DNA from 4 places in the Shewanella sp. 492 genome. Region 1 is predicted to be linked to each of the others. Evidence: predicted binding sites of a transcription regulator. Region 1 holds the regulator's gene; each other region holds the start of a gene.

Evidence for each region. Region 1 encodes LexA, which represses DNA repair genes until DNA is damaged. Its sites were predicted from a motif close to TACTGTATNNNNATACAGTA; they were not measured.
Region 2: the regulator LexA is predicted to act here: its motif matches at 2,864-2,883, upstream of AC5YBX_RS09115 (LexA family protein).
Region 3: the regulator LexA is predicted to act here: its motif matches at 3,002-3,021, upstream of recN (DNA repair protein RecN).
Region 4: the regulator LexA is predicted to act here: its motif matches at 2,186-2,205, upstream of AC5YBX_RS10135 (YebG family protein).

Annotation. Positions count from the first base shown of each region.
Region 1 is NZ_CM181702.1:108,576-114,759, forward strand. It holds gene ctaD (cytochrome c oxidase subunit I) at 1-270, opposite strand, end outside; partial or broken gene coxB (cytochrome c oxidase subunit II) at 289-1,401, opposite strand; gene AC5YBX_RS00505 (cell division inhibitor SulA) at 1,799-2,308, opposite strand; gene lexA (transcriptional repressor LexA) at 2,305-2,922, opposite strand; gene yrfG (GMP/IMP nucleotidase) at 3,272-3,943, opposite strand; gene nudE (ADP compounds hydrolase NudE) at 4,040-4,585, shown strand; gene cysQ (3'(2'),5'-bisphosphate nucleotidase CysQ) at 4,636-5,448, shown strand; gene AC5YBX_RS00530 (GNAT family N-acetyltransferase) at 5,441-5,896, shown strand; gene AC5YBX_RS00535 (MFS transporter) at 6,002-6,184, shown strand, end outside.
Region 2 is NZ_CM181702.1:2,022,888-2,029,071, forward strand. It holds gene AC5YBX_RS09110 (Y-family DNA polymerase) at 1,152-2,423, opposite strand; gene AC5YBX_RS09115 (LexA family protein) at 2,436-2,843, opposite strand; gene AC5YBX_RS09120 (Lon protease family protein) at 3,141-5,543, shown strand; gene AC5YBX_RS09125 (manganese-dependent inorganic pyrophosphatase) at 5,640-6,184, opposite strand, start outside.
Region 3 is NZ_CM181702.1:1,080,005-1,086,188, reverse strand. It holds gene barA (two-component sensor histidine kinase BarA) at 1-808, shown strand, start outside; gene AC5YBX_RS04810 (YjaG family protein) at 801-1,400, shown strand; gene AC5YBX_RS04805 (DUF3319 domain-containing protein) at 1,407-1,664, shown strand; gene AC5YBX_RS04800 (AEC family transporter) at 1,980-2,924, shown strand; gene recN (DNA repair protein RecN) at 3,042-4,703, shown strand; gene pyrB (aspartate carbamoyltransferase) at 5,241-6,170, shown strand.
Region 4 is NZ_CM181702.1:2,249,787-2,255,970, reverse strand. It holds gene AC5YBX_RS10150 (PqiB family protein) at 1-743, opposite strand, end outside; gene AC5YBX_RS10145 (paraquat-inducible protein A) at 730-1,362, opposite strand; gene AC5YBX_RS10140 (paraquat-inducible protein A) at 1,355-1,969, opposite strand; gene AC5YBX_RS10135 (YebG family protein) at 2,217-2,501, shown strand; gene AC5YBX_RS10130 (GAF domain-containing protein) at 2,518-2,976, shown strand; gene proQ (RNA chaperone ProQ) at 3,261-3,902, shown strand; gene prc (carboxy terminal-processing peptidase) at 3,933-5,978, shown strand; gene pepN (aminopeptidase N) at 6,053-6,184, shown strand, end outside.

The sequences.
Region 1 (6,184 bases):
GATCAAGCCGTGCACTGTGGTCATTTGATTAAAAAAGTTGGGCTCGACTAATTGTAATCCAGGCTGAAACAGTTCGGCTCGGATCACCATGGCCATGGCACCGCCAGTAAGAAACATAATAAAGCTGAACCATAGGTATAAGGTGCCGATATCTTTATGATTAGTGGTAAATAGCCAACGTTTTATGCCGGTTGGGTGAGCTTCGTGGTGTTCGTTAGACTCTTCAATATGAGCGGCATCCATATTGGCTTCGCGCGTTGTTGTATTCATCATGCCTCCCTATTGACCATGTTGACTAACGTCAGCGGCTTGGACGATATCACCGACATCATTGCCCCAAGCGTTACGCTCATATGTCACCACAGCCGCTATCTCCTGTGGTGTTAGCTGTCCAGCGAAGGCTTGCATTGCGGTGCCCGCCTTACCATTAACCACAATATCGATATGTGCTGTGACTGGGCCGGTGGCAATGGCGCTGGCTTTTAATCCGGGGAACACTCCTGGAAGTCCCATGCCATTTGGCTGGTGGCAGGCGGCGCAGCGTGCCATGTATATCTGCTCACCTTGGGTCATCAGTTCATCCATAGATAAGGTTTGCGATAACGAGGCTTCGGTTGCGGCGGCGGCGATTGTGGCTTGGTTTTTTTGCTCATCGATCCAGAGAGCAAAATCGGCCTCAGACAACACTTCAACCACTATGGGCATAAAGCCATGGTCCTTACCGCATAGTTCAGCACATTGGCCGCGGTACGTGCCGGGTTTATCCACGCGGGTCCAAGCTTCATTGATGAAACCGGGGTTAGCATCTTTTTTTACCGCAAAGGCTGGCACCCACCAAGAATGGATCACATCATCTGACGTCATCAAGAAACGCACTTTTTTATTAACGGGAAGCACTAGAGGTTTGTCGACTTCTAATAGATAGTTTTCGCCCTTCGTTTCACTGCCTTCAATTTGTGCTCTTGGGGTAGCGAGTAAACTGTAGTATTCGATATCGTGATCAAAATAACTGTAATGCCATTTCCACTGAGAACCTGTAACCTTGATGGTGATATCCGCATCGCTAGGGTCTTCCATGGCGATAAGAGTTTTAGTGGCAGGGATCGCCATCAGGATCAAGATGACAAAAGGGACGATAGTCCAAGCGATTTCGACTTTAGTGCTTTCATGAAAATTGGCAGCCACCGCACCTTTGGAGCGACGATGGTTAATGATGGAATAGATCATCACCCCAAACACTATGATGCCGATAGCGCAACAGATATAAAGAATGGTCATGTGAAGGCTAAAAACCTTGCCACTGATCTCAGTTACCCCTGGTGTCATATTAAGGGGCATATCGGCTGCGAATATGGGTGGGGCTAGTAATAACCCGAGCAAGCTATACCACAGATGCTTCACTAGACTTCTCCTCTGTCAATTGCGAAGGCAACTACAAAGAAAAGTTACACAGTATGTCTCGGCTCTATGCAAACTTTTCAGTTCCCAAAAAAGCAACGATGACTTCACAGTGCGCTGGTGGTATTGCTGTTGTTATTGCTGGTGGTTACCACGCTTGCACTTACGGCTGACTATATCAGGCTAATTTCCGCTTTATTGGACGCAGTGAGAGATCTACACTCGTTGGCCAATGAAACAGACCACTAAATTGTTCGGATATAACAAATAATCGTTGATATCTATTACTAACTTAATCGCTGTTTAAATATTGATCAAGATCACTTTTTTTTAATTTTTTTAAAACAGCAACAAAAAAGCCCCTCGCGGGGCTTAAGTATGGAAAGTTTGAACTGTAATGCTAGTGCAGTGAACTAAATAATGATGCTTGTTGATAGCCCAGATCTTGCTCTGTCAGGGCTGTTACAGGTAAGTGACTATTATCATCTTCAATCACAACACCTAGAGCCTGGGTACTTTTGGCGACCAATTGTAAGCGGCGGCAATCGCGAGCATCGAGTGCTTGGGTCCAACTGATCACCGCACTGGATGTACCACTAGTAAGCGCTTTTTCCATCGCCCACAGTGCTTCAACTTCATCTTTGGTGTGCACTAATAAGATTCTATCCATGCGTACCCCCGCATCGGCGAGCATCTGCTTATAGCCAATATTCGGTGGGCTAATCAGTACGACCCACTGGCCTTGTTGGCTTAATCTTGCTAATTGCGGTGTTAGCGCTTGCAACTCATGCTTACCTTGGGTACGACTCGATAATGTCGCAATGGTACTGTGCTGAGTTGGTTTGTGTTGCTTATTCATATCGACCCAAAGGCCGGGATGTCGCGGGGCATTACCCATTAGATTATTCATTGCCAATCTCCGTTGCGGATAACACCTACGGCCAGCCCTTCGATGCTAAGGCTTTGGGTAGATAGGTCGACGACTATCGGTGAATATTCTTCATTTTCGGCGTGAAGATATACAGTATTACCTTTCTTTTCAAAGCGCTTTACTGTGACATCATCTTCGACGCGAGCTACGACAACCTGCCCATTACTGGCTTGCTCCACCTTATGCACCGCAAGTAGATCGCCTTCGAGAATACCAATATTTTTCATGCTATCGCCGCGGACTCTTAAGAGAAAATCAGCGCTTGGGCGAAACATCGCTGGGTCAACTTTGTAGTGTTGCTCAACATGTTCTTGGGCCAAAATGGGTTCACCGGCAGCGACTTGTCCAATCAGTGGTAAACCAAGATCTTCGCTATCATCTTCTTGAGTTAGCTTAATACCTCGCGAGGTCCCAGGCATTATTTCGATGCAGCCTTTTTTGGCTAAGGCTTTTAAGTGCTCTTCGGCCGCATTGGCGCTTTTAAAGCCTAGGCGACGAGCAATTTCAGCTCGGGTAGGCGGCATGCCTGTATCGGCAATATTGCGTTTAATTAATTCTAATATTTCAGCTTGTCTAGGGGTTAATGGTCTCATTACAGATCCTGTCTTTTCATACAGTAACTGTTAGTGTATACAGTATTTAAAGTAGCGCAAGGATTAAGCATATTTTTGTCGGCAATGTGGTGGGATTTGCTTAAAACTGAAAATAAGGTCGCAGATTTATTTTTATTGCAATCTGACTTTTTTAATTTAAATCAATGTTATGAATTTAATTTTACGGAAAGGATTCATTGAGTGTCGCTGAGTGGCGCGATTGCTCTCTTATCTGTTGAGACGATTTCAGTGCCAAGTTCGGGCGGTGAAACAAATAAGCAGGCTATAGGGTTTGGTTGCACCATGCACCTGCATTTATCCTTATCTTATGTCATTGAGCGAGGAGCTATTATGGCTTACTGGCGATAAGATCATCTAACAGGTGGTGGTAATCATGGATTGCGGGAAAGTCGGTAAATATTTTATGGGGCTTTTTACTATCAGGATTGCTTATGCCAAGCAAATACCCAACTCCAGCTTGTTTGGCGGCATGTAAGATAGCTTCGCTGTCATCGATAAATAAACACCGACTGGGTTGCAATTGATATTGGTTAAATAAGCTAGACCAAAATTGAGGGTGCTCTTTAGCAAAACCTGTTTCATGGCTGGAGATCATATGGTCTAACCCTTGCGCGAGCTCTGTGTGTTCTAGTTTGAGAGCTAGGCTTTGAGGATGGGCATTGGTCACTAATATTCTGGTTTTATGCTTTTGAGTCAATGCGCGTAGAAATGGCATGCTGTCTTGGCGTAACTGTATCCTGTCGGCCAATGTGCGTTGCAGCTGCACAATATCCAGTTGCAGTTGTTGCTGCCAGTAGTCGAGGCAATACCAATCCAAGGTGCCAACCACTTGGTCGTAGGCTTGTTCTACCAAGACATTAGCTTCATTTAGAGAGATGTTTCTGCTGTGACTTAAGGTTTGCGGCACTAGCTTGAGCCAAAAATGGCTATCAAAGTGTAAATCTAGCAGTGTGCCATCCATATCAAGCAGTACAGTATCGATTTTATCCCAAGGAAACATAAGGTCAGTAAAAAAATTCTATCGTGAGAGTTGTGGATTAGGCCCATCATAGTAAGATTGAACTGTGATGCAAACGTCATTTTATCAGGGACATTCATGTCGGACCAAAAGCCACAGATATTACATACACAAGTTGTTGCCCAGAGTCGGTTATTTCAAATTGAACAAGTGCACCTGAAATTTTCTAATCAGGTCGAGCGCCAGTATGAACGTATGAAAGGTAATAATCGTGGTGCCGTAATGGTGGTCCCTGTGTTGGGTGAGCAACTGCTGCTGGGCAGAGAGTACGCCGCAGGAACCCACAGCTATGAACTGGGCTTTCCCAAAGGGCTGGTTGATCCGGGAGAGACGCCTGAGCAAGCCGCTAATCGGGAGCTGCAGGAGGAGATAGGCTTTGGGGCTAAAAAATTAACCCATTTGATGGAGTTAAGTCTGGCGCCCAGCTATTTTGTCAGCAAGATGCAGATCTATATTGCAGAAGATCTGTATGAGAGTCGCCTTGAAGGCGATGAGCCCGAGCCAATAGAGGTTGTTTCTTGGCCGCTTGCACAGTGGTCAGGGCTATTGGCATTGGAAGACTTCTCAGAGTCTAGAAGTGTGAGTGCCTTGTTTTTAGCCCAGAAGCATTTAAAACTAAAATAGTTATTTCAATTCGGATATATGCATTACCTGTCTAGGTTGTTGGAGTTGTGATGAAGCCAGAAGAGTGTGTGGAACAGGTGATCGCCATCGCCGTTGAAGCGGGAATGGCCATCAAAGATATTTACCTTGAAGGTAGCTTTGATAAAGAAATTAAGGCGGATAATACCCCTGTGACGTCTGCCGATCTCGCTGCGCACCAAATTATCACCGCTGCGCTGACTCAGCTGACTCCTGATATTCCTGTGTTATCTGAAGAAGATGCCGACATCCCGTTATCCGATCGCGTCGATTGGCCCAGGTATTGGCTGGTCGATCCGTTAGATGGCACCGGAGAGTTTATTGCTGGCAGCGGCGACTTTTCGGTGATCATCGCGTTAGTTGAGCATAATCGCCCCATTATGGGGATTGTTTATGTGCCCATGACCGAGGTGATTTATTATGCCATCGCGGGACTGGGGGCTTATAAGCGCTCAAGTAAAGGCGAGCAGCGTATTGCCAGTCGTCAATTGACACTCGATGATTCGCGCTCATTGCGCTTGGCGGTCAGTCGTCGCCAAGATCCGCAGTCGGTATTAAAGCTACTGAACCAGCCTAAACATTGTGAGCTCGTGGTGCTCGGCGGGGCAGCGCTTAAAAGTTGCTTGGTCGCCGAAGGGCGCGCCGATTGTTATGTACGCATTGGCCCTACTGGCGAGTGGGATACCGGCGCGGCACAAATTATTGTCGAAGAGGCGGGCGGGCAGATCATGGATCTTGAACTGCAGCCGCTCAGTTATAACGAACGTGAATCGCTCGAAAACCCTAATTTTATCGTGGTCGGTTCGACCCATTTACCTTGGGATGAGTTGTTAGTCAGTGAATAAGCCCGTTGATATTACCCTGCGTGCGGCGCAAAAGGGCGAACTGGCCGGCGTTTATCGGCTTGAACAGCGTGTGTTTGGCGAACATTGTTATCCGGATTTCTTTTTTCGTCAGAGTTTCGATTGTTGGCCAAGTGGTTTGCGTGTTGCAATAGATCACAATAATCGTCTTCTTGGCTATATCCTAATGGTGCCAAGTGAGCTGCGGCATATAGGTTGGATATTATCTGTCGCCGTGGAGACACTCGCCCAAGGCCGAGGTATCGGCAAACGTTTTATAATCGATGCACTTAATCACTTGGCGCCGTCGGTCACTCAGGTAATGCTCACTGTGGACCCAGCTAATCCAGCGCGTCATTTATACCTAGCATTGGGGTTTGTCGAGTTGCAAACAGAAGCTGACTATTTTGGCCCAGATGCATCACGGGTGGTGATGTGTCTGATGCGCTAAGCCTTGTCTATTGTGCACGGCCACAGCTTGGCAATGGCTTATATAACCCTCTACTGCCGTCTAAATGGTTAGGCTAACCTAAGGTCGCGGCAAGCTGGAGCAAATATGCTGTTAACAAAACGATTTTTGCCCTATTTTGTCACCCAATGTTTAGGCGCATTAAACGATAATATTTATAAAAATGTTTTACTCTTGATGGTGGCTTATAGCCAGATCAATGAGTTGCCAATCAGTATTAATTTATTTGTTAATTTGGCCGCGGGCCTGTTTATTTTACCCTTCTTTCTT
Region 2 (6,184 bases), 1.9 Mb from region 1:
TGTAGGCTTTAATTATTAACATTAGTGTCATCATTAATAAAATACATTACCGATCATCTTTAATGTTAGCTTGTAAGGCATCAACCTGAAAAGTATGAAATAGTGGTTATCACTACATCAGTGAAACCTTGTAATTGATTCAACGGTCACACTTTAAATCGTAAGGTAAGCTTATTTATGGCTTATTTTAATGCTTTCTAAACTCAGCTTATTTGCGTGTCATAGTCAAACGATAACTCTCATTAATCGCTCAACACTGTGAGTGTTAACGTCATTGACTAGCTATATCGGTATAAAAAGGTTTAATAGCTTAAAATTCAGGCGGCGCTACGCGCATAAAACAAATCAATGCGGGTCTACCTAGGCTAGATTTCACGTAGCGACGCGTTGAAAATGTGTCCTGGCACTCAGTTGAGTGCCAACCGATTAACGTTCACTACAGTGTTGAGGGCAACAAATGCTGTTAAACGAAATTGATTAGAGGTGCTTTAGGCATTGCATACGTTCATAACTAGTCTGCGGTATTCAACAAATGTGACCTCAGCGGATAACTACCGAGCAGTGATTCAGTTAATGATTCATGGTACCAGACGATTATCAGTAGCATTGCTCTATCTAAATGGGTCTATCTAAACGCTCAATACTCAATGTTACGTTGCTTGACAGTCTAAAGCGATAAAAAGCAGTTTCATTCTAGGACGTTATAGGACGCTACGATAATTATGTCTGGACGATGTTGATGTACATAAAAGCGCTAGCTATCGACCCATGATTCAAGGCATTGGTAATTAATCACCTTAATTGGAATGAGAGGAGTCTGAAATTGAGTGAAGCTTTCCACATCCGCACACCTGATTTAACATAATATACATTGTGCGCAGCTATGTGTGTGAGGATATAGAAGTGCCACTAATGATACTTATCGGCATTGGCGCGTCATTTCTCCTGCGCTCGTCGGCATTGCTTGTCATGCCTTAACGATGTCTAGATGGTTCGTCTGCTGTGACAATTTTCTGATAATTAGTCCAAAACATTTAAACTCAAGGCTGCCAAAGTTATTGACGGGGAAATTTAAACTATCGACTGGATACTCAATGGTTGGATATATATTTCGACACTACGGATGTCCGTAGTCATATTGCTAGAATATATCAACATTTTATCTGCGGTACTGAGTGCCATTTGGTGGTGTATTGTGGTGTGAGTAAGTCACGGCGCATTATCCATTTGGGTTGAATACCTTGAGCGGCAAGAAATACTGCATCGGTTCCATAACGTTGATTAATACCATCTAAGGTTTGCATGAGGGGTAAATTGGCTTTTGAGACAGTAAATAAATCGAGCTGACAGTATTTGTCACTGGTTAAATCAAGCAACCCTATGCCAATTTTGTAATACCGCACCCCTTCCCTAAATAACTTATGTGCCGCTTGGGTCATGGCTTTGGTTAGCTCAACGCTGCAATTGGTGGCACAAGGCAACTCGACTAAGGTTTTAAAGCCAGTGGTTTTAAATCCTGTGGGTTGGTCGTCGTAGGGAGAGTTATTGGCAAATAGCAGCATGGTTTGACAACATAAGCCTTGCTTACGCGCTTTTGCTGCAGCAATGGCAACATGTTTACTTAAGGCTTGTAATAACGATGGCTTATCGCAAATGCGTTGCCCCATACTTCTGGTGGAGAAGATCTGCTGCTTATCAGCTCGCGCTTCATCCCACACTTTACATACCTGGCCGTTGAGTTCTCGCACGGTGCGCTCAACCTCGATACCAAATTGTTTACGGGCGGCACCTGGTGGCATAGTGGCAAGTTCGTATGCGGTGGTTATTTTCATTAATTGCAGCCGTTTACTTAGCCGCCGTCCAATTCCCCATACATCACTCACTGCCAATTGCGTTAAAATGGCCACCCGTTCCTGCTCGCTATCGATAACACAAACTCCTTGATAGCCTTCAATTTTCTTTGCGGCATGATTAGCGATTTTCGCCAATGTCATGGTTTCGCCCATACCAACACAAACCGGTAAACGGGTTTCTTTCCAAACGGTACGGCGGATGAGTTGGCCTTGGGTTCGTAGGCATGGAATTGCCGGATAACTCTTTTTAAAGGAGAGAAATGATTCATCAATCGAATACACATGCTGCTCAGGAGCAAAACGGCCAATGATATTCATCATTTTATTGGATAAATCAGCATACAACTCATAGTTGGACGAGCAGGCAATGACCCCACGCTGATCACACAAGGATTTCACTTTAAAATAAGGCACAAATTTTTGAATGCCGGCTTCTTGTGCCTGTCGATTTGCGGCAACAATACACCCATCGTTATTACTTAATACGACGATAGGTTTACCGCGCCAATCGGGACGAAAAACTTGCTCGGCACTGCAATAAAATGCGTTGGCATCGATTAAGGCAAACATAAAAACACCACCTTAATGATCCACCAGTAGTGGGCTTTGACGGTGACAGCGAATCGATCGAGTGACAACGCCTTCGATATTAAAAATATCGTGGTCGTGAATGCTAAGAGGTTGATAGTGTTGGTTAGATGACAGTAATAAACGTCGCTGGGTGTCGATGATTTTACAGACAAACTCACCATTAAAGTTGGCCACTATGACATCGCCACTGCGGGCGCATTCATGGCGGTCAACAATAATCACATCACCATCAAAAATGCCGACGCCTTGCATTGAATCCCCCTGTGCCAACCCGATGAAAGTCGCGTTGGGATGTACTACCAGTAGTTCATCTAAACTTAAGCCTAATTGGCAATACTCAGCCGCAGGGCTTTCGAATCCAGTAATACCAGCACTGGCTGGAAAAGGAATAACACGCATAGATAAGACCCAACAAAATACACTGTATATAAATACAGTGTATTTTAGCAGCCAGGTACAAAGGCGCAAGTTTATTTATCAGCGGGGTTAGCTTTGACAACGAGTAATGTCATTCAGCAGGCTAATAAGTTATGCATGAGTTGTGTGTGGCGTGAAGATGACACTATTTTTAGTATGAAAAATAATCAAACAAACCAATTTGTTAATAATATGGCCTTAATTGAGTAAATGACTGCTGTCATTTGTGTGACCGCTGTTTACACTGAAGTTAATATTTTCATATGAGATAGTTAGCGTATGCCAATCTCCCCTCTTACCAGTGCCAAACTTTACCTACCATCCCTGCTAAGCAGTTTAGATGCCAAAGTAAAATCGACTAAAAGCCTTAACCCGTTAGATAAAATCGTTGGCCAAGAGCGGGCCCAAAGTGCCGTTGAGTTTGCCATGTCGATGCAGGACAAAGGCTACAATATTTACGCCATCGGCCGTAATGGTTTGGGTAAGCGGACGATGGTAATGCGCTATTTAGACCGCTATGATCCTGGTTTGCATCATCCGCTTTATGACTGGTGTTATGTGGTTAATTTTGCTGACGCTCGCACACCCAAGGTGCTGCAACTGCCTCAGGGTAAAGGCGCCCAATTTAAAAAAGATATTGAAGAGTTGATGAAACGGCTTGTCAAAGCCCTACCCTTGGCATTCGATAACGAGATTTACTATACCCGGGCAGACAAATTAAAAGCACAGCTTGCCAGTAAACAAGAAGCGGCATTAAATAAGATCACTAAAGAGGCCGCGGCTAAACACATCAGCCTAAGTATTACCGCTCAGGGCGGCTATGAATTACTCGCCATGAATGGTGATGAGCCCCACTCTGAAGCCACATTTGCGGCATTAAGTCATAAACAGCAACAGACGCTTGAAAATAACATCAGTGAAATAGAATCAAAACTGCGTGAAGTGGTGCGTAAATTTACTGCTTGGGAAGAGCGTTATAGCGATCAACAACAAAAGCATGACGAACAAGTGGCCCAAGATGTCTTAGTGCATTTAATGGACCCGTTAAAGCTAAGCTATGCTGACTATCCCGTGATTAAAACCCACCTGCATGATATGCATAAGGATATTATCGATAATCTGGATATTTTCTTAGAGCAAAATGAAGAACAGGTTGCGCTTGCTTATGCGTCGATGCAGAAAAAAATGCCCCGCCGATATCAAGTGAATGTATTGGTTAATCAAGCCGATAAAACCATGCCTATCGTGGTGGAAGAGAGCCCTAATTATCATAATATTTTTGGTTACATCGAAAATGCGACCTTTAAAGGCACTATTTTTTCTGATTTCTCTTTGATCCGCCCAGGCAGTCTACATCGCGCCAATGGCGGGGTGTTGATGATCGATGCCATCAAGGTATTAGAGCAGCCCTATGTGTGGGATGGATTAAAGCGCGCACTGCGGTCACGCCAGTTAAGCTTAAGCTCGCTCGAACGAGAGGTAACCTTGTCGGGGACCATTTCGCTGGATCCCGAGCCAGTGCCGCTTAATGTCAAAATTATCCTCTTTGGCGATTATCAAACCTACCAGTTATTACAACATTACGATCCTGAGTTTAAAGAGCTATTTAGAGTGACCGCCGATTTTGAAGACGAAATGCCTCGCACCGCACAATCTGAGGCGCTTTACGCCCAATTTATCTCCAGTATTGTCAGTGGTAATAAGATGCTGCATTGCGATCGAGGGGCTATAAAACGGGTTATTGAGTTTAGTGCGCGTCAGGCCGACTCAAAGTATAAATTATCCCTACATTCAGCCGACATTGCTAACCTATTACGTGAAGCTAATTACGTGGCAAAATCCAGCAACGCTAATATGATAAGGGTGAGCCATGTAGAGCAAGCTCTTTATAATCATGAGCTTAGAGTGTGCCGTTTAAAAGATAATGTGATGCAAAGTTTTGTCGATGGCACCACTCTAATCGACACGGCTAATAAGGTTGTCGGTCAGATAAATGCGTTATCGGTTATTGCCACCTCGGATCATCAATTTGGGGTGCCTAATCGTATAACGGCCACCACAGCTTATGGTGAAGGTGCGGTATTTGATATTGAACGCAAGGTGGATCTTGGTGGCAGTATTCACTCAAAAGGGGTGATGATCTTAACCGCATACTTGGCAACCTTGTTTGGCCAAACCGATAAAATCCCCCTGTCGACTCACCTCACCTTCGAGCAAAATTACGGTGGCGTCGATGGCGACAGCGCATCGATGGCCGAGTTATGTGCTATTTTATCGGCGTTTTCGGCCCTGCCATTAAGACAAGATATTGCGATAACAGGCTCGATGAATCAATTTGGCCATGCTCAGCCTATCGGTGGCGTTAATGAAAAAATCGAAGGCTTCTTTGATGTTTGTACCATAAAAGGACGCAGCGATAGCCAAGGGGTGATTATTCCACAGGCCAACGTACAAAATTTAATGTTACGCGATGACATCGTCGCTGCGGTTAAGCAAGGCCGTTTCTCCATTTGGGCGATTAATCATGTTTCAGAAGCCATTGAATTACTCACAGGCATAGCTTGCGGCGAGCGGGACTTTGAGTTTGAAGATTATCCGCCGCAGACAGTGTTAGGTATAGCGGATAAACGCCTGCAAAAATTACGACAGCATGCGAAGCAACAAGCCAAAAAAGCCGACTAAGCCATAGGCCTTAACACGCGCCACAAAAAAAGCCGGCAACTGCCGGCTTTTTTACAACTGATTATCAATACAAGCTATCAATATAAGGGAGTGGCTTTATGCTAGCGCATCTTGTAATGGCGGAACTACCTGCTTTTTACGGCTCAACACACCATCAAGCCAAACGCGGCCATTTTCGGTCGCTTTGCCATAGGCGCGGGTGGTGAGTTCGCTGTCATCAGACACCACCAACATTTCAGACCCTTCTTTCATGATATCGGTGAGCAACAACAGCACACTGTGACGGTTACCTTCCGCTTTTAAGGCGGCGATATCGGCTTCAAGATCGGCTTTGATGTCGTCAAATACTGACAAATCGATCACTTCAAGCTGACCAATACCGATGAGTTTGCCATTCATGTTGAAGTCTTTAAAGTCGCGCATCACCAGATCGCGTACTGGCGTGCCTTCGACCGCAGACTTCACCTTAAACATCTCCATGCCTAAGGCTTTGTAATCTTCAACACCGGCAATTTCAGCTAGCGCTTCAACACATTTTATGTCGGCAGTGGTGCACGTCGGAGATTTAAAGATCACAGTGTCACTTAAAATGGCACATAGCATGATGCCAGCGATATCTTTAGGAATTTCAACACCATAGA
Region 3 (6,184 bases), 970 kb from region 1:
CGCACCGCTAGCATCACAACCTAAGCCGTTACGTATTGTGCCGGTGTTAAACCGAGAGCCACTTAGCGTACTGGCGGTCGATGATAATCCGGCCAACCTTAAATTAATCGACACCTTACTGCGTGAAATCGTCACCCACGTGGCAGTCGCCGACAACGGCAAGGCCGCTGTCGAACTCGCCAAATCACGCCACTTCGATTTAATCTTTATGGATATTCAGATGCCCGGAATCGATGGTTTTAGCGCCACTAAACAGATCCGTGAGCATTCGTTAAATCGCAACACCCCTATTATTGCCGTCACCGCCCATGCCATCGCCGAAGAGCGTGAACGCATTAACCAAAGTGGCATGAACGGCTACCTGCCCAAGCCCATCGACGAGGCAGCACTCAAAGAGGTCATTAACAGTTGGAAGGTGCGCCCCAAGTTTACCCACTTTGAACAGCAGACACTCAATTGGGAACTGTGTTTAACTCAGGCGAATCAAAAAGCCGACTTGGCACTAGAGATGTTACAGATGTTGTTAGACTCGCTGCCAGAAACCCGTAATCAACTTACCTTGGCGCTTGATACCCTCGATGCCAAAGCGATGCTAGCCCATGTGCATAAACTCCATGGCGCCAGCTGCTACTGCGGCGTACCCACTACCCAACGCTTATGTAAAGAAATTGAATCATCACTTAAAAATGGCGCTAGCGTCGAAGAGGTAGAACCTGAAATACTAGAGTTACTTGATGAGCTTTCTAAGGTAGAATCTGCCACTAACCAAGTAATATCCCAGTTATCTATGGATGTGATCGATGAGTAATAAACCAGGGTTCTTCAAACGATTAAAAGCATTAGAGCTTGAGCAAAAAAAATTGTTTGCTATCGCGCTGTGCCAGCGCATGTATCCCAACTACCAGCTATTTAGTGAAGTGTGTGAATTTGGCGATCCACAGGTATTAGACACAGTGCTAAACCTGTTATGGCAGTCAATGTATGATAAAAAGCTGAAACTCAACATCGACATCTATCTTGAGCGACTCGATCTCAATACCCCAGAGCCAAGTGACTTTGACGCCTACGGTGTCTATCCCGCTATGGACGCCGCAGTGGCATTAACCTCACTATTGAGCGCACTGCAAAGTAAGGTGGAAGACGATATCATCAACATCAGCAAACTCTCTTCGAGCACGGTCGCCAATTATATTGAAGCCACTATCGAAGATGAGATGGATGAAGCCACTTTAGATGACTTTATTTTCAACCACCCCGTAATGGTTGAAGAAAAAGAGCTGCAGGCATCATTACTCGATCTCATCGAGCAAAACCCTAAAATCAGCGCCGACTTTGTCAAAGGCCTCCGTAAAGAAATTATCGAAGCAGGCGTATCTAACATTGGCATTTCAGTCGCTTAACTGCAGATGAAGAAGCTCATCTACCAAGGTTATCTATTAACCAACCGCGATGGCTTAACCGACTCTTGGATACTCACCATAGGGGAGCAACGCCGCAGTGGCTCCTTATTTGAATTACGGCGTCAGATACACTTCTATCAAGAACTGGGCGTGCTGCCAGCGGTCAACGCCCACGCGGCAAAGACAGAAGCAAGCCCACTATCTCGCTCAACTAAAAGCCCTTCTCAGTCACCTGATATCCGCCGCTCCAATAAACGCAATTAGCCCAGTTAGTTAAGTTAATATTGCCCATTAACGGCACCATATGCAGTCAAGTGGCTTTACGTTAATTCGCATTAGACCTTAGCTCAATAGCGGGCACCGACGTAAACATGCTAGGGTCGGCTTATCTTTGGGGTATATTTGGGTTTAATCATTATGATGTTGAGCCCTAGTACTGAAACACTGGCACTGAGACACCAAAGAGAGATAACGGCGTAAACTGAGCCAGCCCATGTCACAATCTAACGGATAAAAACAGCCTGAGAGGGAAAGCTCCTTAGTTTTACCACCAGCACAATTTATGGATAAATTTGTCGTATGCTACCTATCTTATCACCTCTGTTTATCGTCTTCGGCATCATGCTATCTGGCTTCATAGCCCAAAAAGCTCGGATTTTGCCCCAAGAGACAGATAACGTACTCAACCAGTACGTCTATTACATCGCCTTTCCGGCTATCATGCTGATTGTGTTAGCCGAAACCCCAATTGAACAGATCACCGATTGGGGCTTTATTGCCGGTTATAGCTTAGCGATGACCATTATCTATTTATTGACCATGGGGATATCGCTGTGGCGCGATAAAAAGCGCGATCTCGCGGCGATTCGAGCGCTTAACACCACCTTTGGCAACACCTCGTTTATCGGGATCCCGTTAATGATGATGTTGTACCCCAACAACCAGTTGGCACTGGCCGCCGCCGCTATTGCTAGCCTACTCTCGGTGACCGTATTTGCTATCGTATTGGCCCAACTCGCGCTGTATCAAGGGAAAACCGATAACGCCCTTAAGACTGTAAGCTTGGCATTACTGCAAAACCCTATCATCATCGGCAGCTTAATTGGTGTCGCCATTTCAGCGGCCAATATTACCCTTTATGCCCCTATTAGCGGCATCATCCGCCAATTTGGCATGACCTCTAGCCCCTGCGCCCTGTTTGCCATTGGCATGGTGTTGTGCAAAGCCAACCAACAGCAGGGCCGCAACGCCCCGCGCAAGCTTTCTACCGGCGCCGAACTCACCCTGCTCAACCTATTAAAATTACTATTACAACCTCTGCTTGCCTACCTACTGTGTAAAGCCTTTGGCGTTAACGGCCCACTGCTTAAGATGGCGGTACTCCTCGCGGCGCTGCCCACCGCAGCTAGCGTCTACCTGTTGGCGCACCGCTTTCAAACTAATGCCACCGTCAGCGCGCAAAATATCAGCCTAGGGATAGTACTGAGCTTTGCGGTACTGCCACTACTTGACCATTTGCTGTAGCGCTGCCATAACCTTAAATTCAACAAAATTCGCGAACAAAAAGCACACAGGTATTTACTGTATAAAAAATCAGTATATACTGTGCATTAATACAGTACTTTGTAAAAGGATGTCATTATGCTTTGCCAGCTCAGCATCAATAACTTTGCCATTGTTCGTTTTTTAGAGCTCGACTTCAAAGCCGGTATGACCAGTATCACAGGTGAAACCGGTGCCGGAAAATCTATCGCTATCGACGCCCTAGGCCTGTGTCTGGGTAATCGCGCCGAAGCCAGTACCGTTAGACCCGGCGCAGATAAAGCCGAGGTCAGCGCCCGCTTTTCTCTGCTCGATATTCCCTTGGCAAAGCGCTGGCTCGAAGATAACGACCTTGATCTTGATGATGAATGCATACTCAGGCGCACCATCAACAGTGACGGCCGCTCACGCGCCTACATTAATGGCAATCCAGTACCGCTTAGTCAACTTCGCGCACTTGGACAATTACTGATCGGCATCCACGGACAACACGCCCATCACGCCATGTTAAAGAGCGAGCATCAACTGACACTGCTCGACAGCTATGCTAACCACCGCATGCTGCTCGACAGCGTCAGTGCGAGCTATCAACGCTACAAACTGATTGAAAAAGAGCTTAAACAGCTACAACAGTCGCAACATGAGCGCATCGCCCGTAAGCAACTGCTGCAATACCAAGTTGAGGAGCTTAATGACTTTGATTTAGGCGAGCACGAATTTGACGAGATAGAAGCCGAGCATAAAAAACTCGCTAACGGCACCGCCTTAGTGCAAGCCTGCCAACACACCCTCTTCCTATTGCAAGACAACGAGCAAGGTGCGGTAGAATCGGTGCTCAACTTAGCCATAGATCAAGCTCAAGAGCTTGAGGGCTATGACACCGCCCTTAACAGCATTGGCAATATGCTCAATGACGCCTTAATCCAAGTGCAAGAGAGCAGCAGCGAGCTGCAACGCTACCTCGATGGATTAGAGCTCGACCCAGATCACTTTGCTTACCTTGAACAGCGCCTCTCTAAAATCATGCAGTTGGCGCGCAAGCATCACGTAAGTGCCAAAGATCTTTATCAGCACCATCAAGCCTTAAATCAAGAGCTAAGCAGCTTAGACTCAGACGAAGAGAAGCTTGACGAAATCGCTGAGCAGCTGCAAAGCTGCAAGCTAGGCTTCATTGCTCATGCTAAAAAGCTCAGCCAAAGCCGGAGCCGTTATGCCAAAGAACTTGACAAGCAGGTGACCCAATCGATTCATGAACTCAGCATGCCTAAGGGTAAATTTGTTATCGATATCCGCTTTAACGAAGCGATCATGTCGCCCAACGGTTGTGACACCATCGAGTTTCAAGTCACCACTAACCCAGGGCAGCCACTGCAACCTATCTCGAAAGTCGCATCAGGCGGGGAACTGTCACGTATCGGCCTTGGCATTCAGGTGATCACGGCGAAAAAGGTCGCCACACCAACGCTTATTTTCGATGAGGTGGATGTGGGCATCTCGGGGCCAACTGCTGCTGTGGTGGGAAAAATGCTACGCTCACTGGGTGAATCGACTCAAGTGCTATGTGTAACCCACCTGCCCCAAGTCGCCGGAAATGGTCATCAACACATGTTTGTGAATAAGCAAAGTAAAGCCGGACAAACCGAGACCTCTATGGTACCGCTGGATAAAACCCAACGCATCGAGGAGCTCGCCCGCTTACTTGGCGGCGATACCATTACCAGTAACACCCTAGCCAACGCCAAAGAACTACTCAGAGGTTAAAGACTGGCAACACCTAAAGCGAAGGAAATACCTTCGCTTTTTGATATCGGTGTTTCACTATTTAAACTCACTCATCCCATTGTACTTAATGAGCGAATTGCGCTCTCCATAACTCCTAGCAAGAAAAAACAAAACCATATAAGTCACGACTCGGCCGAAGTCTTAAGCAGCATTTAATTGATTCACTGCGACACCAAGCTTTCAAAATAACGAGTTCATACAAACTCTTGCGATCGCAAAAAATGGGCGTATAATCCCTCGGAATTTTTCAAAACAGAGAGCAACAATGAACCAGACAGTTAAGCACAACTTGACTCATTATCGTCGAGAAGCGGCGTTGGTTTTATGTTTCTGTTTTTCGATTTCAAAAAAAAGCCTCCTTGCTTAAGGGGGCTTTTTTTTGTCTGCTTTTTGCGTAGAGCCGGCAAGTTTAAACGACTATCTGCCCGAGGCTATTCGATGCTCATCTCGAATGTCAGTGGCAGAAAAAGTTTAAAACCATTTGTATCCGTTATCTATTTATAGGGAAGAGAAGCCATGGCGAACTCGTTGTTTCAAAAACATATCATCTCCATTCCGGAATTAAACCGAAATGAACTTGAACTCATCGTTGAAACTGCTGGAAGATTAAAAGCAGAGCCAAATCCAGAACTATTAAAAAATAAAGTCGTGGCGTGCTGTTTTTTTGAACCCTCAACACGTACTCGCCTCTCTTTTGAAACCGCAGTACAACGCCTAGGCGGCACTGTGATTGGCTTTGATAACGGTGGCAACACCTCGCTGGCCAAAAAAGGCGAGACACTAGCAGACTCAGTGCAGGTGATCTCATCTTATGTCGATGCATTTGTAATGCGTCACCCACAAGAGGGCGCAGCCCGTCTGGCCTCAGAGTTCTCTAACGGCGTACCGATTGTGAACGGTGGTGACGGTGCCAACCAACACCCAACACAAACTTTATTGGATCTCTTCTCTATTTTTGAAACTCAAGGGCGATTAGATAACTTAAATATCGCCTTCGTTGGCGATCTAAAATATGGTCGCACCGTCCACTCCCTGACCCAAGCACTGTCTAAGTTTAATAACATTAACTTCTTCTTTGTGGCTCCCGAAATTTTAGCCATGCCAGATTACATTTGTGAAGAGTTAGACCAAGCAGGGATCAGTTACAGCCTGCATGCCACTATGGAAGAGGTGATCCCTGAGCTTGATGTACTGTACATGACCCGAGTTCAAAAAGAGCGTTTCGATGAATCAGAGTACGCGCACATGAAAGCCGCTTATATTCTAAATTCAGCCATGCTAGCGGACGCACGCGACAACCTAAAGGTATTGCATCCATTGCCACGTGTTGACGAAATCACTGTCGATGTCGATAAAACCAAGCACGCTTATTACTTCCAGCAAGCGCAAAACGGGGTTTACGCCCGTGAAGCACTGCTGGCATTAGTACTGAACGAACAACTTTAAGCAGGAGATAATCA
Region 4 (6,184 bases), 1.9 Mb from region 1:
GAAAAGCTAACGCCACCGGCTAAAATGGCTGACAGACTCTCTGTTTTTACTTTGATTCCCGCCAGTGACGCATCGACTGCTAAGCCTGAGACATTCCAAAATTGCGAGTTTTGTTTTACTAAATGTGTGTACTGTTTCTGTATGTATGCATTAAATAAAATGCGGTTATCATTGACTAAACGGTAACTGAAAATTTTACCGACAGGGATTTGACGATAAAAGATTAGCGAGCCGATATCGAGTGAGCCTAAGGTTGGGCTGCTTAATTGCACCATTAACCCGTCGGAGCCTGGGGCAACTGGTGGAGCCTGATCTTCGGCGATAAACTTTCGGCGTTCATTACCATTTCCAGGTTGAATGGCAATATAGTTACCGGAAAAAAGCGCATCGAGTCCTTCAACACCGGTAATTGAGGCTTTAGGCGTGACCAGCCAAAATTTGGTGTTGTCTTTTAAAAATGGAGTGGAGCGATAATCCATTAATAGATCGACATTCACCCCTTGCAGAGCATCATCGATACTAATGTCGACCACTTTACCGACGGTCAAACCTTGATAACGCACTAAGGTTTTACCGACATCGATACCAGTGGCACTTGGAAAATGGATACGCACATCGATACCCGATTCTCGGATACTCTTAACGCCCAGCCAAGCGCCCAGCGCTAGTGCGATGATAGGTAACAGCCAAATCGGCGAAAATAACTTCTTCTTTACCACTTTAGGTGTTTCAATTTTTGTCATCTTTCGCTTCCAATCGGTCCCAGAGTAAACGGGTGTCTAATACTTTTGCTGCCAGCTGTGTCAATAAGACGACTAAGGCAAACGCCGTAGCAGCCGGTGCAGGTTTGGCATCAAATATTTGCCCCATATTAACCAAAGCCGCCGTTATTGATATGACAAACAGATCTAACATCGACCAGCGACCAATCCATTCAATGATATGAAAGCCTGCCATTAATCTTTTTTTTGAAATTGGTAAACGATGACTTATGGCGAGCAGATAGGTCGCTAAACCGATAATTTTCAGCATAGGTACGAGAATACTGGCGGTAAATAAAATGATGGCAATAGGCCATAAGTCTAAATGGATTAAATGATTAATACCGCTAAAGATGGTGTCACGCCTGACTTGGCCTTGGCTAGTCATAATGGTGATTGGGTATAAGTTGGCTGGCACTAACAAAATGGCGGCGGTGAGCAACAGCGCCCAGCTTTTTTGGATGCTGGCGTAGTCTCGACTCTGTACGTACTGACCACAGCGTTGGCAATAGGTATCTTCAATTCGGCAAAGTTTTGCACAAGTAGGACAACTGGTGATCCCTGCAGCTTGTCCTTGCGAGTTGCGATGAGAGTTAGTCATTGAGCTGGTTCCACATATGCTCGATATCATATTCACGCTGCAAGAAAATAACCACAATGAATAAAATACTGAAGCAGAATGTCCCTATACCAAAATAGAGGTCGGTGTAGTCGGAGAGTTGAAACACGGAAACAAAGATACTGATCATGTATATCTCTAGCATTGTTAGCTCTGTCAACAGGCTATGCCAGCGCAGTAGTTGTTTATAAATATTACGAAAAAATGACTTTTTTATTTGATATTTAACGATTAAAATTTGTGCCAACACTGATAGGATAAGTAAACCAGGAGCGATAACCGCGGCGATCATAACCGCGATCCCCACTACCCAGTAGCCTTGAGATATCACCGACATCGCTCCTTCTACCACTGTCGTGGTACGCACGCTGCCCAAAAAATGCAGCTCTAATACAGGGAATATATTGGCGGGGAAATACAGTACCAAGGCGGTAATACATAAGGCGAGCATACCGTTGATAGAGCAATAGGGGGTGTCGTACAAATTACTATGGCAACGAGGGCAAAGGGCTCTTACCCCAATAGGAAGCGCCCGCTTGCTGACGATGAGGTCACAGGAGCGGCATAGGATAATGCTCTTATCTAACACGTTTCTATCGGAAGTAATGATGGGTATTCCTATCGTTTGGGAGCAAATAACATGGTGGTTGCCCCTAATTTCTTCAGATCCAAAAAGCTGTTGTACGCTGCAAGCGTTTAGCAATTGTGATAAGACAACATCACTATTGCTAACGAAATAATAGAACAAGATTCTATCAGATAAATTTGAACACTTGCATAACAACTTGTATTTATGAGATTCTACAACTGTATATAAAAACAGTGTGAGGGCAGGCATGGCAGTTATAACGAAATTTGTCGTAGTCAGAGAAGGGGTTGAGAAGATGACATTCACATCTAAAAAGGAGGCTGACGCCTTTGATAAGATGCTCGATATCGCAGATAATCTACTTCCTTTTATCGAACAGGCTCAGCTAGGACTCGATGATGATGCGATTGAGAAGCTCAGTTTCTATTTAGCCGAAAACAAAGATCAACTGATGGGCTTATTAAAGGGCGGTGCGGTGACGAAACCTGCAGCAGTAAAAAAAGCCAGTAAAAAAACCGAAGCAACAGCATAATTTATTAGGAAACCCTATGACATCCGTGTGTTATGACACTTTAGCTCGCCAAACCGAAGCATTATTCAGTGGCGAAGATAACCTTATCGCAGCCATGGCTAACTTTTCCGCATTGATCAATGACAACCTTGACGATATCAATTGGGCGGGATTTTATCTTGTTGAAGGCGAACAACTGATTTTAGGCCCGTTTCAAGGCAAGGTTGCCTGTACCCGCATTCCTATGGGGAGGGGGGTTTGTGGCACAGCAGCGCAAAGCAATACCACACAACGCGTGGCTGATGTTCACCAGTTTGCGGGCCATATCGCCTGTGATTCGGCGAGTAATTCTGAAATCGTCATTCCATTAAGGCGCGATGGTCAAGTGATTGCTGTGCTTGATATCGATAGCCCATCAATATCTAGATTTGATCAAGCCGACGAAAACGGCCTTGAATTAGTAGTAAAAAGTCTGGAAAAAGCTTTATTTGCTTAAACTAACACCAATTTTGCACAATTGATGGTCGCATTCATAGCTAGCAAGCTTATAATAGGCGGCTTAACGAATATCAAAATGCTGGGTGACATTTCATTACTTGAAATGAATACTTGGCGTTTGTTAAGTGTAATTGATAAGGTATGTTGGACGTAACGCTAACGGGTGTAGCTACACTAGGTGAGATAATGCCCGTTAACCGCCCCTAACAAATATGAACGACACGCCCGCCAACATTAAGTTGGGTGAGGTGATAGTCCCCTTTTTAAACTGTGGAAGTAATGATGGAATCAACAGAAAAGTTGACCGACACCAACGCTATTCTGGCGTATTTATATGAAACATTTCCTTTGTGCTTTATTGCTGAAGGTGAAACTAAACCGCTTAAAATTGGATTGTTTCAGGACTTGGCTGAAAGGTTAGCTGATGATTCTAAAGTCAGTAAAACTCAATTGAGAATTGCCTTACGTCGCTATACTAGTAGCTGGCGCTATCTTAAAGGCATCAAAGTTGGGGCACAGCGTGTCGACCTTGACGGCAATGAATGTGGTGAGCTAGAGCAAGAGCATATCGATCATGCACAAGCTACACTGAAAGAAAGTCAGGAAAAAGCCAAGGCTAAACGTCTAGCCAAAGCCGCAGCGAGTAAGGGCGACAATAATCAGCCTAAGGCTGAAAAGAAGCCATTTAAAAAGCCTGCGCCTAAGCGTAAACCCACTGCGGTTAAAGTCGCTAAACCAGAAGTTGCAGTACAAAATTTAACACCTGCGGTATTAGGCGAGTTGAAACCAAATCAACGTGTCAATGTCAAACTAGGTAAATCGCCAGTATCAGGTGTCGTACTTGACATCAAAAAAGAAGATATACAAGTGCAGTTAGATTCAGGATTAACCATCAAAGTGAAGGTTGAACATATCCTGCTATAACTGTTTCATTGTAAAAGGAGTAACTTGTTGATGCGAAAACTAACTCTGGTAGCTTCAATTGCCAGCATTTTTGTAGGATTCTCGGCTTGGGCATTGACGCCTACAATTCCATCAAGCGAGTTGCCCTCTCTGAATCAAGAGCCACAACATAAAGTGGCGAGTAAGCGAGTGGCGGACACCTATGCGCGTAATCACTATCATCGTTTCGATTTTGATGATGCGTTTGCTGCGCAGGTGTTCGACCGCTATTTAAAGCAACTCGACTACCGTCGTAATGTGTTATTACAAAGTGATGTCGATAGCTTTAAGGTCTACGCTACAGAATTTGACGACATGCTCAAAAGTGGTGACTTGACTGCCGCCTATAAGATGTTTGATCTGGTGCAGCAACGTCGTTATGACCGTTTTGCCTATGCGTTAGCCCTGCTTGATACCGAAATTGACTTTAATGTTCCTGGTGACAACTATCAGTATGATAGAGAAGAAGCTGCTTGGCCCAAAGATGAAGCAGAGCTTAATGAGCTTTGGCGTCAACGGGTAAAATATGATGCCCTCAATCTTAAACTTACTGGTAAAACGTGGGATGAAATTGTTGACGTGTTAGAAAAGCGTTACAACAACGCCATCAAACGTCTGAGTCAGACCAAAAGCGAAGATGTCTTTCAAGGTGTGATGAATGCCTTTTCTCGCTCGGTAGAACCACATACTAGCTACCTTTCTCCGCGTAACGCAGAACGTTTCCAAATGGAAATGAACCTGAGCCTTGAAGGCATAGGCGCGGTGCTGCAGATGGATGAAGATTACACTGTGATTAAAAGTTTGGTCGCTGGTGGTCCTGCGGCCAACAGTGAAAAACTCTCCCCTGAAGATCGCATTGTAGGTGTTGGCCAAGAAGGAAAAGAGATAGTCGATGTGATTGGTTGGCGTCTCGATGATGTTGTTGAACTCATTAAAGGGCCAAAAGGCAGTAAAGTGGTACTGCAAGTCTTACCTAAGAAAGGCGGTTCTTCAGCTAAACCTACTTATGTGACTATTGTTCGGGATAAAATTCGCCTAGAAGATCGCGCAGCGACCTCCGAGGTGATTGAGCCTTCAAGCGGAGATTACGCTGGTCGTAAAGTTGGTGTCATTAAGATCCCTGGCTTTTACATGAACCTGTCACAAGACGTGCTTAAAGAGCTGACTAAACTTAAACAAGAAAACGTTGAAGGGGTTGTCATAGATCTGCGTGGCAACGGTGGCGGCGCGTTAACTGAAGCCACCTTGTTAACAGGCTTGTTTATTGAGCAAGGTCCTGTGGTGCAAATTCGTGATGCGAATGGCCGAGTTTCACAAAATCGTGATAATGATGGCCGCGTTGCTTATTCTGGTCCATTGACTGTGATGGTCGATCGTTACAGCGCATCGGCATCTGAAATTTTTGCCGCCGCGTTGCAAGATTATGATCGTGCACTTATCGTCGGTGAGTCGACTTTTGGTAAAGGCACAGTACAGCAGCATAAAAGCCTTGGGCGTATCTATGATATGTACGATAAACCGATTGGCCATGTGCAATACACCATCGCTAAGTTTTATCGTATCGATGGTGGCAGCACCCAAATTAAAGGGGTCACGCCCGATATTCCTTTCCCTAGCGCCTTAGAGCCAGGTGAATATGGTGAAGCGGAAGAAGATAATGCATTACCGTGGGATAAGGTGCCAATGGCGCAATACAGCACCCTAGGTGACATTAATCCGAATTTGGTGGTTAATTTAGATGGCCGCCATCAACAGCGCATTAAGCAAGATGTCGAATTTAGTTATATTTATCAGGATATTGCTGAATTCAAGAAAAGCCATAAAGAAACCAGTGTCTCTTTGGTGGAAAAAGAACGTATTGCCGAACGTGAGGCTAATGATAGTAAGCAGTTAGCACGTTTAAACGAACGCCGCGCTGCAAAAGGCTTAGCACCACTGACATCGCTTGACGATGCCGATGATGAGATGACATTACCCGATGCATTCTTAGACGAAACCGTGTATATCACTCTTGATATGGTCGACATGGAACAGATGGCTAAAAATCAGTCTAAGTAATCGACTTAGCAAAATGAAAAACGCGCTATTGGCGCGTTTTTTTTATCAAATTTTAAGTGATAAGAGGAACTGTGATGACGCAAGTTCGAGCGAAATACCTAAAAGATTACCGTGCGCCAGACTTTACTATCACCCATGTAGCGCTTGACTTTGTGTTGGCTGGTAGCGAGACCAGAGTGACGGCAACTAGCCAAGTACGGCGTCTA